Regions from separate parts of the Kitasatospora sp. NPDC057542 genome, predicted to be linked through region 3. Evidence: riboswitches for the same ligand, from Rfam matches in the RefSeq annotation. Region 3 holds a riboswitch; each other region holds the start of a gene.
The links. A riboswitch is a leader RNA that binds a small molecule or an ion and turns the genes downstream of it on or off. The one in region 3 is predicted to bind cyclic di-AMP.
Positions count from the first base shown of each region.

Region 1: linked by a shared signal. The riboswitch ahead of ACFU7Y_RS17305 (transglycosylase family protein) and the one ahead of ACFU7Y_RS19105 (NlpC/P60 family protein) in region 3 are both predicted to bind cyclic di-AMP.
Region 2: linked by a shared signal. The riboswitch ahead of ACFU7Y_RS01720 (transglycosylase family protein) and the one ahead of ACFU7Y_RS19105 (NlpC/P60 family protein) in region 3 are both predicted to bind cyclic di-AMP.

Region 1 is NZ_JBHVFE010000117.1:2,552-7,425, forward strand. Features, by position in the region: gene eno (phosphopyruvate hydratase) at 1-1,106, opposite strand, end outside; gene ACFU7Y_RS17305 (transglycosylase family protein) at 1,441-2,346, opposite strand; cyclic di-AMP (ydaO/yuaA leader) riboswitch at 2,352-2,520, opposite strand; gene ACFU7Y_RS17310 (cytochrome P450) at 2,740-4,065, opposite strand; gene ACFU7Y_RS17315 (SDR family NAD(P)-dependent oxidoreductase) at 4,343-4,765, shown strand; gene ACFU7Y_RS17320 (MazG family protein) at 4,809-4,874, opposite strand, start outside.
Region 2 is NZ_JBHVFE010000006.1:13,850-18,723, reverse strand. Features, by position in the region: gene ACFU7Y_RS01730 (LacI family DNA-binding transcriptional regulator) at 1-875, shown strand, start outside; gene ACFU7Y_RS01725 (hypothetical protein) at 976-1,176, opposite strand; gene ACFU7Y_RS01720 (transglycosylase family protein) at 1,454-2,731, opposite strand; cyclic di-AMP (ydaO/yuaA leader) riboswitch at 2,718-2,919, opposite strand; gene ACFU7Y_RS01715 (hypothetical protein) at 3,341-4,300, opposite strand; gene ACFU7Y_RS01710 (DUF397 domain-containing protein) at 4,861-4,874, shown strand, end outside.
Region 3 is NZ_JBHVFE010000137.1:4,244-9,117, reverse strand. Features, by position in the region: gene ACFU7Y_RS19115 (NYN domain-containing protein) at 1-987, shown strand, start outside; gene ACFU7Y_RS19110 (C40 family peptidase) at 1,186-2,223, shown strand; cyclic di-AMP (ydaO/yuaA leader) riboswitch at 2,561-2,714, shown strand; gene ACFU7Y_RS19105 (NlpC/P60 family protein) at 2,725-3,849, shown strand; gene ACFU7Y_RS19100 (C40 family peptidase) at 4,078-4,874, shown strand, end outside.

The DNA of each region.
Region 1 (4,874 bases), on a different contig from region 3:
TCGGTCTCGCCGGAGCGGTGCGACATCATGCAGCGGTAGCCGTTGCGCTGGGCCAGCTCGACGGCGTCCAGGGTCTCGGTCAGCGAACCGATCTGGTTCACCTTCACCAGCAGCGCGTTGGCGGTGCCGGTCTCGATGCCGCGGGCCAGGCGGGCCGGGTTGGTGACGAACAGGTCGTCGCCGACCAGCTGGACCTTGTCGCCCAGCTTCTCGGTCATGGCCTTCCAGCCGTCCCAGTCCGACTCGTCCAGCGGGTCCTCGATGGAGACCAGCGGGTAGGCGGCGACCAGCCCGGCGTAGTACTCGATGAGCTCGGCGGAGGTGAGCGCCTTGCCCTCGAACTGGTAGGCACCGTCCTCGTAGAACTCGGAGGAGGCGACGTCCAGGGCCAGCGCGACGTCACGGCCGGGCACGTAGCCGGCCTTCTGGATGGCCTCGACGATGAGGTCCAGGGCCTCGCGGTTGGAGTCCAGGTTCGGGGCGAAGCCGCCCTCGTCGCCCAGACCGGTGGACAGGCCGCGCTCCTTCAGCACGCCCTTGAGCGTGTGGTAGACCTCGACGCCCCAGCGGACGGCCTCGGAGAAGGACTCCGCGCCGATCGGGGCGATCATGAACTCCTGGATGTCGACGTTGGAGTCCGCGTGCGAACCGCCGTTGAGGATGTTCATCATCGGGACCGGCAGGACGTGCGCGTTCGGGCCGCCCAGGTAGCGGAACAGCGGCAGGTCGCTGGCCTCGGAGGCGGCGTGCGCGACGGCCAGCGAGACGCCCAGGATGGCGTTGGCGCCGAGCGAGGACTTGTCCGGGGTGGCGTCCAGGTCCAGCATGGCCTGGTCGATCAGGCGCTGCTCGGTGGCGTCGTAGCCGACCAGCTCCGGGCCGATCTGCTCGATGACGGCCAGGACGGCCTTCTCGACGCCCTTGCCGAAGTAGCGGTTCTTGTCACCGTCACGCAGCTCCAGCGCCTCGAAGGCACCGGTGGAGGCACCCGACGGGACAGCGGCACGACCCGTGCTGCCGTCGTCGAGGCCGACCTCGACCTCGACCGTGGGGTTGCCGCGCGAGTCGAGGATCTCACGGGCTACGACGACATCGATGGACGGCACGAGGCATCTCCTTGCGGAAGCAGGGTCCGGTCTGACGGTGGTGCTGTCAGCAGGACGATTGCGGAGTCGTTACGACCAGAGCCTAACCGCCCGGGCTCCCGGGGCCACGCCGACCTCGGTCCCGTCTCAGCGTGTGGCCCCACTACCCGCCGGTAGTTCACCTGCTTGCCCCAGCTTGTCCCACCGGAGCGGGCGAATGCGGACGAAGGGGACCGGTAGGACCGGCCCCCTTCGGACGTCGGGACGCAACGGCGTCGGCTCCGCGTGCGACGGCCCGGCGCCGGACATGACGGACCGGCGTCGGGCACGACGGCCCGGCGCCGGCCGCGACGGCTCAGCCGAGGTGCAGCACCTGGCCGGGCAGGATCAGGTTCGGGTCGCCGCCGACGGTGGCGTGGTTCTGCTCGTACAGCGCGCTCCAACCGCCGGACACGCCCTGGGCGGCGGCGATGGTCGACAGGGTGTCACCCGCGCGGACCGTGTAGTCGTGGCCGGCGGCCTGCGGGGCCGGCTGCGCGGCGTGCGGGGCGTACTGCGGCTGGGCGGCGGCCTGGCCGGCGTACTGCTGGTAGACGCTCTGGTGGCTGGTCCAGTACCAGGCACCGTTGTTCTGGTACCAGTACACCTTGGCGTCGGCGTCCCAGCCGGCCTTGCCGGAGAAGCCCGGGGTCTGCGGCTGCGCCTGCTGCTGCGGGGCGGCCTGCTGGACCGGCTGCGCGGCGGGCTTCTGCACCGGCTTCTGGGCGGCCTGCTTCTGCGCGACCGGCTTCTCGGCCGGCTTGACGGCGGGCTTCGGGGTCTGCTGCTTGGGGGCGGACTGCGCCTTGGCGTCCGAGGAGGTGTCGACCACGGCCGGGGCACCGCCCTTGGTCAGACCGGCCTTCTGGGAGCAGACCGGCCAGGCGCCCGGACCCTGCGAGGCCAGCACCTTCTCGGCGACCGAGATCTGCTGGGCCTTGCTGGCCTGGTTGGCCTGCGGCGCGTAGGCGGTGCCGCCGTACGCCTTCCAGGTGCTGGAGGTGAACTGGAGGCCGCCGTAGAAGCCGTTGCCGGTGTTGATGCTCCAGTTGCCGCCGCTCTCGCACTGGGCGACGGAGTCCCAGGTGGAGGCCGGGGCCGCGGAGGCGCCGGTGGCGGTGAGGAGCGGCATCGCGAGTCCGACGCCGGCCACACCGGCGACGGCGATGGCCTTCTCGGCCTGGGTGCGACGACGGTGACGGCCAGTTCCAACGAACAGCATGAAGAGGTCCCTCTCCGCACGCCTGCGAGGTGAGCTGTCGGGTTCGGACCGGGAGGTGGCCCGGCCGCCGTACGCGGAAACGATTCCGCTCGGGCGGCTTCACCCCAAGCCGTGGGGAGACGGCAACAAACCTGGTTCCCCCGCCCCTGCCCAGGGTTCTGGTCGGTTTCCCGTGGCGCGGCGGGCAGGATTCGGCGTTCCGCGTACGAGGTCCGCAGCTGCGAACTCCAGGGAGAGTAGACAGATCATCAGACTAATCACAAGCTCATATCGTCGATATCACACGAGAATTACGGCCCGTGTCCGATCGCCTACCAACGGCGGCGTTATGTCCGGATTGATGGGCGTTCACACCCTCGCCGGTAGGCGATCGGCGACGTCCGTCGCGTGACCTCAGCGCGCCGAGGGCGCGGAAGGGGCATGCGGAGGCGCGTGCGGGGAGCGGCCCTCCGGGCTGAATTCCACCGGGAGTTCGCGCAGCCCACGCATGATCAGACCGCCGCGCCAGCGCAGGTTCTCCGGGCTTTCCGCGAGCCGCAGATCGGGCAGCCGGGAAAGCAGCGTGGCCAGCGCGGCGCGCCCTTCCATCCGGGCCAGCGGGGCGCCGATGCAGTAGTGGATGCCGTGCCCGAACCCCAGGTGGGGGTTGTCGGCCCGGGCCAGGTCGAGGGTGTTCTCGGCCGCGAACCGCGCCGGGTCGCGGTCCGCCGCCGCCAGCACCACCAGCACCGGGTCGCCGACCGGGATGTCCACCCCGCCGATGGTCAGCGGCCGGGTCGCGAACCGCCAGGTCGCCAGCTCCACCGGCCCGTCGTAGCGCAGGAGTTCCTCGATCCCGGTCTCCAGCAGTGCGGTCTCCCCGCGCGCCACCGACTCCTGCAGCAACCGGCGCTGCTCCGGATTGCGCAGCAGCGCGTAGGTGCCGTTGCCGATCAGGTTGATGGTGGTTTCGAACCCCGCGAAGATCAACACGAAGCACATGGCGGCGGCCTCGTTCTCCGTCAGGTGCTCGCCGTGGTCGCTGGCCCGGATCAGGCCGGAGATCAGGTCGTCACCGAGGTCGGCCCGCTTGCGGTGGATGAGGTCCACCAGGTAGGCGCGGATGCGCTTGACCGCCCGGCCCACGCCGCCGCGCTGCCCGCCGTGGTGGCGGATCATCATGCCCGCCCAGTCCCGCAGATCGTCCTGGTCCTCGGCCGGCACGCCCAGCATGTCGCAGATCGCGTAGATGGGGAGCGGGAAGGCGAACTCGTGGATCAGGTCCGCCGAACCGCGCTGCGCGAAGCCGTCGATCAGCCGGTCGGTGAGCTGCTGCACCCGCGGCTCGAACTCGGCCACCCGGCGTGGGGTGAACGCCTTCGACACCAGCCGGCGCAGCCGGGTGTGGTCCGGCGGGTCGATGTTCAGCAGGTGGGTCATCAGGTCCGCCTGCCGCTCCCCCGGAATGCCCACCCGGCCGGTGCGGTGCGCCTGCCCGCTGTGGTGCGCCGGGTTCTTCGACAGCCGGCTGTCCGCGAGCGCCTGCCGGGCGTCCGCGTACCGGGTCACCAGCCAGGCGTCGACGCCGCTCGGCAGCGTGGTGCGGTGCACCGGGGCGTGCTCGCGAAGCCAGGCGTAGGCGGGGTACGGGTCGGCGGCGAACTCCCAGGTGAACAGCTGCGGGGCGGTGGCGTCGGAGGGCGCGGCGGCGGGACGGGCGGGGTCGGGCTGAGCTGGCATGGACCGACCGTATCCGGTGCGACGGGGGACCCTCCCTCCGGCGGGCCGCCGCTCCGCCGCCGGCGGATCGCATCCGGCGCGCCAACACCCCGTGGCACGGCCATGGACGGACCGTGGACAGCCCGTGGACAGCTCTTGGCCGACTCTTGGCCGCGGGGCGGGCGTGAGCCTGGTCACCTGAGGGGTAATCCCTGTTGCGGAGGGTCAGGACCTGCCTACGATCCTCCGCAGTACGCGTGGGCGCCGGTGCGGTGTCGTCCACAGGGAGGAGCAGGCCATGCGGGTCAGCGGGTCAGTCGTCGTCATCGCGGTCCTCGACGGCGGGTCGGGCGCGGGCCTCGCCCGCCGGTTCGCCGCGGCCGGCGCCACCGGAATGCTGATCGCCGACCAGCACGTCGGCATCGCCGAGGACCTCGCCTCCGAGCTCGACCGGCCCGGCTGCCCCGTCGTCGGCGTCTGCGGCGACATCCGCCGCCCCAGCGACGTCGCCGCCCTCGTGGACACCGCCGAGAAGCACCTCGGACCGATCGACCTGTTCGCCGTGGCCGGCCCGGACGGCGAGCGGATCGTCTCGCTGGCCGAGCTGCCCGACCACCTCGACCTGGAGCGCCTCGCCGAACTCGTCGTCCTCGTCGGCGAGGCCATCGGCGAACTCGTCCCGCCGCAGCGGCGCCCTGAGCCCGCCGCCACGGCGGCCTGAGGCCCGTCACTCCAGGCCCGGGCCCGTCACCCCGAGCCCGTCGTCACTCCGGCTTGAGGCCCTCGGCCGCGCGCACCGCGTCCCGGTAACCGCGCGCGGCCGACCGCAG
Region 2 (4,874 bases), on a different contig from region 3:
GGCCGACCCGCCTTCGCCAGCGCAGCGCCGGGCTGATCGGACTGATCACGCCGGAGCTGAGCAACCCGATCTTCCCCGCGCTGGCCCAGGTGATCGAGCAGGTGCTCAGCCGGCACGGCTACACCCCGGTGCTGTGCACCCAGACGCCGGGCGGGTCCACCGAGGACGAACTGGTGGAGATGCTGGTGGACCGGGGAGTGGCGGGCATCGTCTTCGTCTCCGGGTTGCACGCCGACAGCACCGCCGACCACGACCGCTACGCCCGGCTGGCCGGGCGCGGGGTGCCGTTCGTGCTGATCAACGGCTACAGCGAGAAGATCGACGCGCCGTTCATCTCGCCGGACGACCGGGCCGCGATGTGGATGGCCGTCCAGCACCTGGCCGAACTCGGGCACGAGCGGATCGGGCTGGCCGTCGGTCAGCGCCGGTACGTGCCGGTGCTGCGCAAGATCGAGGGCTTCACGGCGGCGATGTGCGAGGTGCTCGGACGCACCCGGGAGGAGGCCGAGAACCTCGTCCACCACACGCTGTTCAGCGTGGAGGGCGGGCACGCGGCGGCCGGCGCGCTGCTCGACAAGGGCTGCACGGCGATCGTCTGCGGGAGCGACATGATGGCGCTCGGGGCGATCCGGGCGGTGCGGCAGCGCGGGCTGTCGGTGCCGCAGGACGTGTCGGTGGTCGGCTTCGACGACTCGCCGCTGATCGCCTTCACCGAGCCGCCGTTGACCACGATCCGCCAGCCGGTCGAGGCGATGGCCACGGCGGCGGTGGACGCGCTGCTGGAGGAGGTCGGCGGAAACGCGGCCCAGCGCGGTGAGTTCATGTTCCAGCCGGAGCTGGTGATGCGCGGGTCCACCGGGGCCTGCGCGCGCTGAGCCCCGGCCGCCACGGTCGAACGAACGGGCCCCGGAGGGCGGTTGCTCTCCGGGGCCCGTTCGGCGTGCGCGCGGTCGGCCGTCGCGGGCCCTCAGGCGGTCAGCCCTCCTGGGTGGTGGGGCGGTCGACGGTCAGACGGTGTCCGTCGGCGGCCTCGCCGGTACGGGTCTCGGTGCGGCGGCCGCGGGCCAGGTAGTCGCGCAGGACCAGTTCGACGGCGTCCTGGGGGTTCTTGGTACCGGAGAGCATCATCGCGTCGATCGCGAGGTTCGCGTCGAGGGTGACGGTGACCTGGGCCATGTGACTCCTCCTCGGGTGCAGAGCAGCAGCATGCCCGTTGGGGCGGGGATCCACCACGGGATATGGCGGAACCGCCGGAGGGGGACCCCGAACCGTCGGCGGGAACGCCGGAACCCCCGGAGAGGAGCGACCAGACTCTCCCCGGGGGTGGTGGGTGGTCAGCGTGCGGATGACGACCGGCGGGTAACAGGTGACAGATGACAGATGTTGAAATCTGTTATCTGTTCTTCGTTATCCGTCGGCTGTCACCGGTTGCCCGCCCGCCGTTGCGCCGTCCTCAGACCCGGCCGGCGAAGTCCGGGGCCCAGTTGGCGATGCTCTGCTCACGGACGCCCGAGCTCGGGTTTGCGGCCTCGACGTACTTGCCGTTGCCGACGTAGATCGCGACGTGGTAGACGCCGGAGTCCTTGCCGTTGTTGGACCAGAAGAGCAGGTCGCCAGGCTGGAGGCTGTCCAGCGAGACGTGGGTGCTGGCGGCGGCCTGGTCGGCGGCGACGCGCGGGATGGAGATGCCCGCGGCGCGCAGTGCGGCTTGGGTCAGACCGGAGCAGTCCCAGCCGCCGTTGCCGGTGCCGCCGTAGACGTACGCCTGACCGACCTTCGACTCGGCGAAGGAGATCGCGGCGGCCATGCCGCTGGTGGCGGCGGGGGCCTGGGTCTGCGGAGCGGGCTTGGCGGCCGGCTTGGCGGCCGGGGCCTGCGCCTGGGTCTGGGTCTGCGCGGTCGGCCGGGCGTTCACCGCACCTCCGTTCGCGGACTGACCGGACTTCTGCGAGCGGTCGAACCAGGTGAAGTCCGAGCCGGCGGTGGAGGACCGGCCGGCCTGGCCGTTGCCGCCGAGGGACAGGTGCTGGCCCGGGTAGATGCTGTCCGGGCCCTCGGTCAGGGTGCCGCGGTTCAGCTCGTACAGCCGCTGCCAGCCGCCCTGCACGTTGTGCTGGTCGGCGATCGAGGACAGCCAGTCGCCCTCGACCACGGTGTAGTCCCCGCCCTGGACGGGCGCGGCGGGCGCGGCGGGCTTGGCGGCCGGGGTCTGGGGCTGCGCGGGCTTGGCGGCGGGCTTCGCGGCCGGAGCGGCCGGCTTGACGTTCTGCTGGACGGGCTTGGCGGCGGACGAACCGGCGGTGGAGCCCGCCGAGGTGTCGACCGAGGCGGCGGCGCCGCCCTTGGTGAGGCCGGCCTGGACGGAGCACACCGGCCAGGCGCCGGGGCCCTGCGAGGCGAGGACCTTCTCGGCGACGGCGATCTGCTGGTCCTTGGTGGCTAGGTCGGCGCGTGCCGCGTAGGTCGTGCCACCGAAGGCGGACCAGGTGCTGGAGGTGAACTGGAGGCCACCGTAGAAGCCGTTGCCGGTGTTGATGCTCCAGTTGCCGCCGCTCTCGCACTGGGCGACCTTGTCCCAGGTGGCGACGGAGGCGGCGGAGGCGGCGCCGGAGGTGAGGCAGGGGACGGTGAGGCCGACGCCCGCGACGCCGAGGGCGGCGATCACGCGGTGGGTGCGGCTGGACAGGCGAGTGCCGTTGGTGGGCAGCATGAAGACGCGGTCCTCTCCCACGCCTGCGAGGTGAGCTGTCGGATTCGGGCTGGAGTTGCCCGGCCGCGCGGTGGGCGCGGCTTCACCCCTAGCCCTGGACCGTTCCGGAGACCGGCCCGGGGCGACTTACCTGTGGGTCCCCCGCTCCTGCCGTGGTGCGTTTTCGCGCTGCCAGGACATCCGACGGCAGGACTCGGCGTTGCGGATGAACCGGGTTCGTGTGGTTACGAACGGGGAGCACGTTAATCAGACTTAAGTTCAAACTGCAAATGGCTGTGATGTACATCACGGTTTAGTCGAAACTGCCAAAATTGCAGCCAGTCATGATCGCAAATGATCATTTGTGCGCAACGCTATTGCGGGAATCCACAACTGGCTCCGCCTCAGGAAGGCCGTGACGGTGCGTCGAATTGCGGAGCGGCTTACTCGGACAGGTGGGGGAGCGGCCGCGATTCGCGCGCCTGGACGGGCGCCCCCTATTTCCTTTCAAATAGCACCAGAACGGACATTTCACTTCGTTGCCGTTCGGCTCCCGCACGGGACGCACGGGGCAAGAAGGGGAAAGCGAAGGGTCCGGAACGCAAGCCGTTCCGGACCCTTCGGTGCGCGCGAACCGGCGCGCGGTGTCGACTACTGCCCCGAGGCTCCCTCGGTGGCCGCGTGGGCGCCACGAGTGCCCTCCACGGCCCCCTCGGCCTCGGCGGCGGCCGCCGCCTCCGCCTCGGCCCGCGCCAGGTCCTCCGGGGACGGCGCGGGCAGTGCGGCCAGGTACGTAGAGGCGATCAGCTGGCCGACCGACGGGTACGCGCCCAGCGGCGCGGCCGACGGGCAGCCGGTCTCCTCGGCGGCGGTGGCGAGCAGCTCGGAGTCCGCCTCCGGGCCGATCACCAGCGGGGCCAGCGCCGGGCGCTGCGAGCCGGTGTCCTTGAGGTGGTTGACGGCCGCGGCCACCGAGCCGGGCACGTCGAGCGCGGCGGCGACGACCGGCACGGCCAGTCGGGCGGCCAGCAGCACACCGGTGATGCCGGCCGCGGCGGCCGCGTCCTCGCCGCCGACGGTGGTCAGCACCACGCCGTCCGCGGCGGTCGCGATGGCGAACAGCCGGGCGCGGTCGGCCCGGGCCAGCCCGGCCTCGGACAGTCGGACGTGCACGGCCTCGGCCAGCAGCGGGTGCGGGCCCAGCGGGTCGGTGACGGGCGCGCCGTACTCGGCGGCGATCGCGTGAAGCTCGGTCAGGAAGGTGTGTGGGCCGGGCACCAGCGGCACCAGGACGGGCGTCGGCAGCCCGGCCTCGGCGGCCAGGGTCAGCAGCTCGGCCACGGTGCGGTCCTCGCCGCCGGGGCCCTCGGTGCCGTCGCCGGCGAGGTAGCCGACCGCGGTCTGGACGCCGTTCTGCTCGGTGCGGACGATCGAGAGCAGCTCCTCGACGACCGAACGGGACTCGGGCCCGGCGGTCGCGGGCACGGCGAGCACCAGGGCCGGGGCGCCGGCCGGGATCTCGGGGCGCTCGGGACGACGGTGGCGCCCCCGCGCACGGGAGCCTGGGGTGCGGACGGGCAGTGGCGCGCCCGGGATGGCTGCGGTGCTCATGCCGGAGATCGTAGGACATCTGCCCGTCCGGCTTGCAGTCGGCTGCCGTTCGGGTTTCGCGTGGCCGCCGCGCGGACTCGGTGCGTCTCCGAAGCCGGTCCGGGCCTATTGCCTACAATCCGGACATTCCTCGCCCAGCCCGCTCGCAGTCGCCGGTGGTCGCACACGACGTAATCCGAGGGGGCGGGCGTTGCATCTGTGGCGCGTGAGATGTCTCACAGCATAGGGGTGGCCTGACGGAGGGTCACGGGGGTGCGACTCCCGGCATTCGAAGATCAACATTTAGCGGGGAAGTGCTCACGGCCGGTTATCGCGAGCTCGGCGATTCCATCGGCTATGTCCGTTTACGTACCGTCAGGAGAAGGGCCCGTGAAGAGTTCGGGGCTGCGGATAAAAAGCCCCGTGCACCTGCAATGTCCCGTGCTGATGCACGTGCACTGCGGCTATCATCGCGTCAAGTGAGGCGTTGTGCCGGGCCGGTACGGGGCCGGTCCGTTCGTTCGGCGGTGCCGGGGGGCGCCGCGCTGGACGACAACTCCGGAGCTCTTCGGGAGATTTCTATGCACGACTCGCA
Region 3 (4,874 bases):
GGCTGGAGCCGGCTGGTGGCCGAGGTCGGCGAGGAGGCCGAGCGGGCCGGCGCCGAGGACGCGGCCGCGGAGGCGGCCCGGTTGATGGAGAAGCTGCAGGCCGAGCTGGCCGAGGTGCGGGCCTCCGCGCGGGCGGACATGGACCGGCAGCGGGCCGAGTCCGACGGGGTCCGCAAGGAGGCGGAGTCGCTGCGCAAGAAGGTGCGGTCACTGGAGAGCGACACCCGCCGGGCGCAGGCCGAGACCCGCCGGGTGGCCGGCGAGCTGGAGGCCGTGAAGGCGCAGGCCGCGGCCGAGCGCGGCGCGGCCGAGATCGAGGCGCGCAGGCTCAGGCACCGGGTCTCCGAACTGGAGAACGCGGTCGAGCAGGGCCGCCGGTCGGCCCGCGAGGGGCGCAGTGTCGAGGACATGCGGCTGCGGCTGCTGCTGGACGCCGTGCTGCAGTCGGCCCAGGGACTCCAGCGGGAGCTGGCGCTGCCGGTCTCCCAGATCCGCCCGGCGGACCTGGTGGAGGCGGTGGTGCCGGGGGCGGCCTCCCCGCACGACGTGGCCCGGCGCGGGCTGGCCGAGGACGATCCGGCGCTGTTGGACCAGCTGCTGGCGATTCCTCAGGTGCACCTGGTGGTGGACGGCTACAACGTGACCAAGACCGGCTATCCGACGCTGCCGCTGGAGCAGCAGCGGATCCGGCTGCTGGGCGGGCTGGCGATGCTGGCCCAGCGCACCCAGGCGGAGGTCACCTGTGTGTTCGACGGGCAGGACCTGGACGTCCCGGTGATCATGGCGCCGCCGCGCGGGGTCCGGGTGCGGTTCAGCCGGACCGGGGAGACGGCCGACGAGCTGATCCGCCGCCTGGTGCGGGCCGAACCGCAGGGCCGCCCGGTGGTGGTGGTGTCCACCGACCGGGAGGTCGCGGAGGGCGTGCGGAAGGCGGGCGCGCGCCCCGTGGCGTCGGTGCTGCTGCTGAACCGGCTGGCCCGGCCCTGAACCCACCGGGCCGCATGATGCCTGGTCAGGCGCGGTTCCGAGGCGATGCGCGGCTTTCGTGAAGTCGGTGTGGAAACCGGAGTTCACGCCTTCGGGGGAGTGGCAAAACGGATAGATCTTCACTAGGGTCTGGCGTCAAACCTATTTTCTGGAACCTCATCCCATCGGGTGAGTCCGATGAAAGAAGGAGCCGGTCCCTTGGCCTCCCACCGCCGTCCCAAGCAGCCGAGCCGCGCGCGGATCTCCGTGCTCACCGCTGCCGCTGCGACTGCGGTCGCCCTCTCCGCCCAGGTGGCCGCGCACGCTGCGCCGCAGCCGAACAAATCGGACGTCAAGGCGCAGATCGACCAGCTCCAGGAGGAGCAGGAGCAGGCGGCGGAGAAGTACAACGGAGCCAAGGAGCGGGCCGACCAGCTGCGCAAGCAGGCCGACCAGCTGCAGGACCAGGTGGCCCGCAGCCAGGAGCAGATGACCCAGCTCCAGGGCGGCCTCGCCGAGGTGGCGGGCGAGCAGTACCGCACCGGCGGCATCGACCCGTCCGTCCAGCTGATGCTCTCCTCCGACCCGTCCGGCTACCTGGAGAAGGCCTCCACCGTCCAGCAGGCCAGCACCAGCCAGGCCGAGGCGCTCAAGGGGCTGCTGGACCAGCAGCGCCGGCTGGACCAGGAGAAGACCGAGGCGGCCGCCGTGCTCGCCTCGCTGGACACCACCACCAAGGACCTGAACCAGGCCAAGGCGGACGTCAACACCAAGCTGAAGGCCGCCCAGGACCTGCTGAACTCGCTGAGCGCCGCCGACCGCGCCGCGCTGCGGGCCCAGCAGGCGCAGGACGACCGCGCCTCGCGCGGCAGCGACCGGGTCGACCTCAGCAGTCTGCCGCCGGCCAGCGGCTACGCGGCCGTGGCGATGTCCAAGGCGATGAGCAAGCAGGGCTCGCCGTACGTGTGGGGCGCCACCGGGTCGACCACCTTCGACTGCTCGGGCCTGATGGTCTGGGCGTACGGGCAGGCCGGCGTCTCGCTGCCGCGCACCTCGCAGGAGCAGGGCCACTACGGCACCCGGGTGCCCTCGCTGGACCAGGCCCAGCCGGGCGACCTGGTGATCTACGGCGCCGACATGCACCACGTCGGGATGTACATCGGCAACGGCATGGTGGTCCACGCGCCGCACACCGGTGACGTGGTGAAGGTGATGAAGGCCGACGCGATGTCGATCAACACCATCCGCCGGGTCTGACGGACCGACATGCCCGAGGGGCTCCTCCGGGGCCTGTGAAAAACGCCACCTCCGTGCGGGGGTGGCGTTCGGGTTTCCGGCCTCTTTGCGGCCGCATGCTGAGAACCGATCAGCCTTGCGTGTGCCACTGGTCACCATCGGTCATTTTCACAAAGGAACTTGGGTAATCTTCCGTCTTTTTTCTGACAAGGATTTGAACGGATCACGGTTCAGTTACTAGGGTCGTGCCCCGAACCACCGCACTGTCGATCGCCCAGCCAGGGTGGCGGCGGTGGTTACCGCCGAGTTCGCGAGGCAGCGGGGCAGGTCGAAGCGACTGCCCGACAGGGGAGCCCAGTTTTCGGGGGCGCTGTGGAGCGGAGCCGGGGAACCACGTTCCTCCGGGGTGAATCGGCGCCAGGTCGGCCGGTGGAACGGCCGTGAGGCGTCGTAGGGCATGCTTCCGGCCCGAACCCGTCAGCTCACCCGGTAGGCGGACGTAGGAAGAAGGAGTCCGCCTTCGTGGCGTCCCATCGTCGTCCCAAGCCCGCCGGTCGCGCCCGCGTCTCGATCCTGACCGGTGTCGCCGCCGCAGCCGTCGCCCTCTCCGCGCAGTCCGGCGCCCACGCGGACCCGCAGCCGACCAAGGAACAGGTCAAGGAGCAGGTCGACCAGCTCAACGAGCAGGCCGAGGTCGCGACCGAGAACTACAACGCCGCCCAGGCCAAGCAGCAGGAGCTGGAGAAGCAGGTCTCCGGCCTGCAGGACCAGGTGGCCCGTCAGCAGGCCCAGGTCACCGAGCTCCAGGGCGGCCTGGCCGAGATCGCCGGCGAGCAGTACCGCAACGGGGGCATATCCCCGACCGTCCAGCTGATGTTCTCCTCCAGCCCGGACAACTTCCTCAGCCAGGCCGGCACGCTGAACCAGGCCGGCAGCACCCAGAAGGGTCAGCTGAAGGAGCTCCAGGAGCAGCAGCGCAAGCTCGACCAGGACCGCAACGAGGCCCAGGGCAAGCTCGCCGAGCTGGAGTCGACCACCCAGCAGCTGAAGGCCTCCAAGGAGGAGGTCCAGGGCAAGCTGAAGGCGGCCCAGGACCTGCTCAACACACTGACCGACCAGGAGCGCCGGGCGCTCCAGCAGGCCGAGGAGAAGGCCGCCGCCGAGGCCCAGCTGAAGGCGGAGTCCGCGAAGCTCGACGCCGCGAAGGCCGCCGCCGACCGCGCCTCGCGCGACAACAGCCGCGGCGACCTCGCGAGCGGCACGACCACCGCTCCGGTGAAGGTGGCCGCCGGCAGCTCGCGCGGTGCCGCCGCGCTCTCGGCCGCCGCGTCCAAGGTCGGCAGCCCGTACGTCTGGGGTGCCACCGGCCCGGGCTCCTTCGACTGCTCCGGCCTGATGGTCTGGGCGTTCAACCAGGCCGGCGTGTCGCTGCCGCGTACCTCGCAGGCGCAGGCCTCGGCCGGCACCCGGATCGGTTCGGACATCTCCCAGGCCCAGCCCGGCGACCTGCTGATCTTCTACAGCGACGCCCACCACGTCGGCATCTACGCGGGCAACGGCCAGGTGCTGCACGCGCCCAAGCCGGGTGCGTCGGTGCGCTACGAGGCGGTCACCAACATGCCGCTGACCTCCATCGTGCGGGTCTGATCCCCGCGCGGACGCTTCCAGGCCCGGTCTTCCCCACGGAAGGCCGGGCCTGCGGCTTTTCCGGCGGGGTCGATCTGATGTCCGATTAGAGGTCGAATATTCGGGTTGGTGGGGGTTTGGACTCGCTTGCCCGAACTCGCTAACGTCTGCCACCGGACTCCCGCTCGACGGCCGCCCGTCGTGGTGCGGCGGCGGGGGTCGCACCGCAGGATTGGAGCCGCTGCCGCCATGCCCGTGCACCGCCGTTCCCAACTGCTCACCCGGGCGCTGGTGCTGACCGCGGCCGCCGCCACCGCGCTGGGCGTGGCCACCGGAGGCAGCGCCCAGGCCGCCCCCGGCAGCCCGGACCCGTCCGACCGTCAGGACGTCACGGCACAGGTGGAACAGCTGTACGACGAGGCCGAGCAGGCTTCCGAGAAGGCCAACGCGGCGCAGGAGGCCCAGCGGCGGCTCCAGGGCGAGACCACGATCCTCCAGGGCGAGATCGCCGTCGCCCAGAACCAGCTCAACGAGCTGCGCGGCGACCTGGCGACGGTGGCCGGGGCCGAGTACCGCGGCGGCGGGATGACCCAGACCGCCCAGCTGATCCTCTCGCCCGACCCGGAGGGCTACCTGGCCCGCGCCCGCACCCTGGGCCAGGCCGCCGTGCGCCAGCAGGAGACTCTGCACGAACTGGTCACCCGGCAGCGCCGGCTCGACCAGCGCCGCACCGAGGCGGCCGGCAAGCTCGCCGAGCTCGACCGGACCCGCCGCTCGCTCGCCGACAGCAAGCAGCAGATCCAGCAGCGGCTGGCCAAGGCGCAGAAGCTGTTGAACGGCCTGGACGCCACCGAGCGGGCCCGGATGACGGCCCAGGACGCCCGGGACGCCGAGCAGCGCGCCACCCGGGGCACCGACCGGCTGGACCTCGGCACCGCCCCGCCCGCCTCCGAGCGCGGGGCCGCCGCGCTGGCGGCCGCGGTGCGGATGATCGGCTCCCCGTACGTCTACGGGGCCACCGGGCCGCACGCGTTCGACTGCTCCGG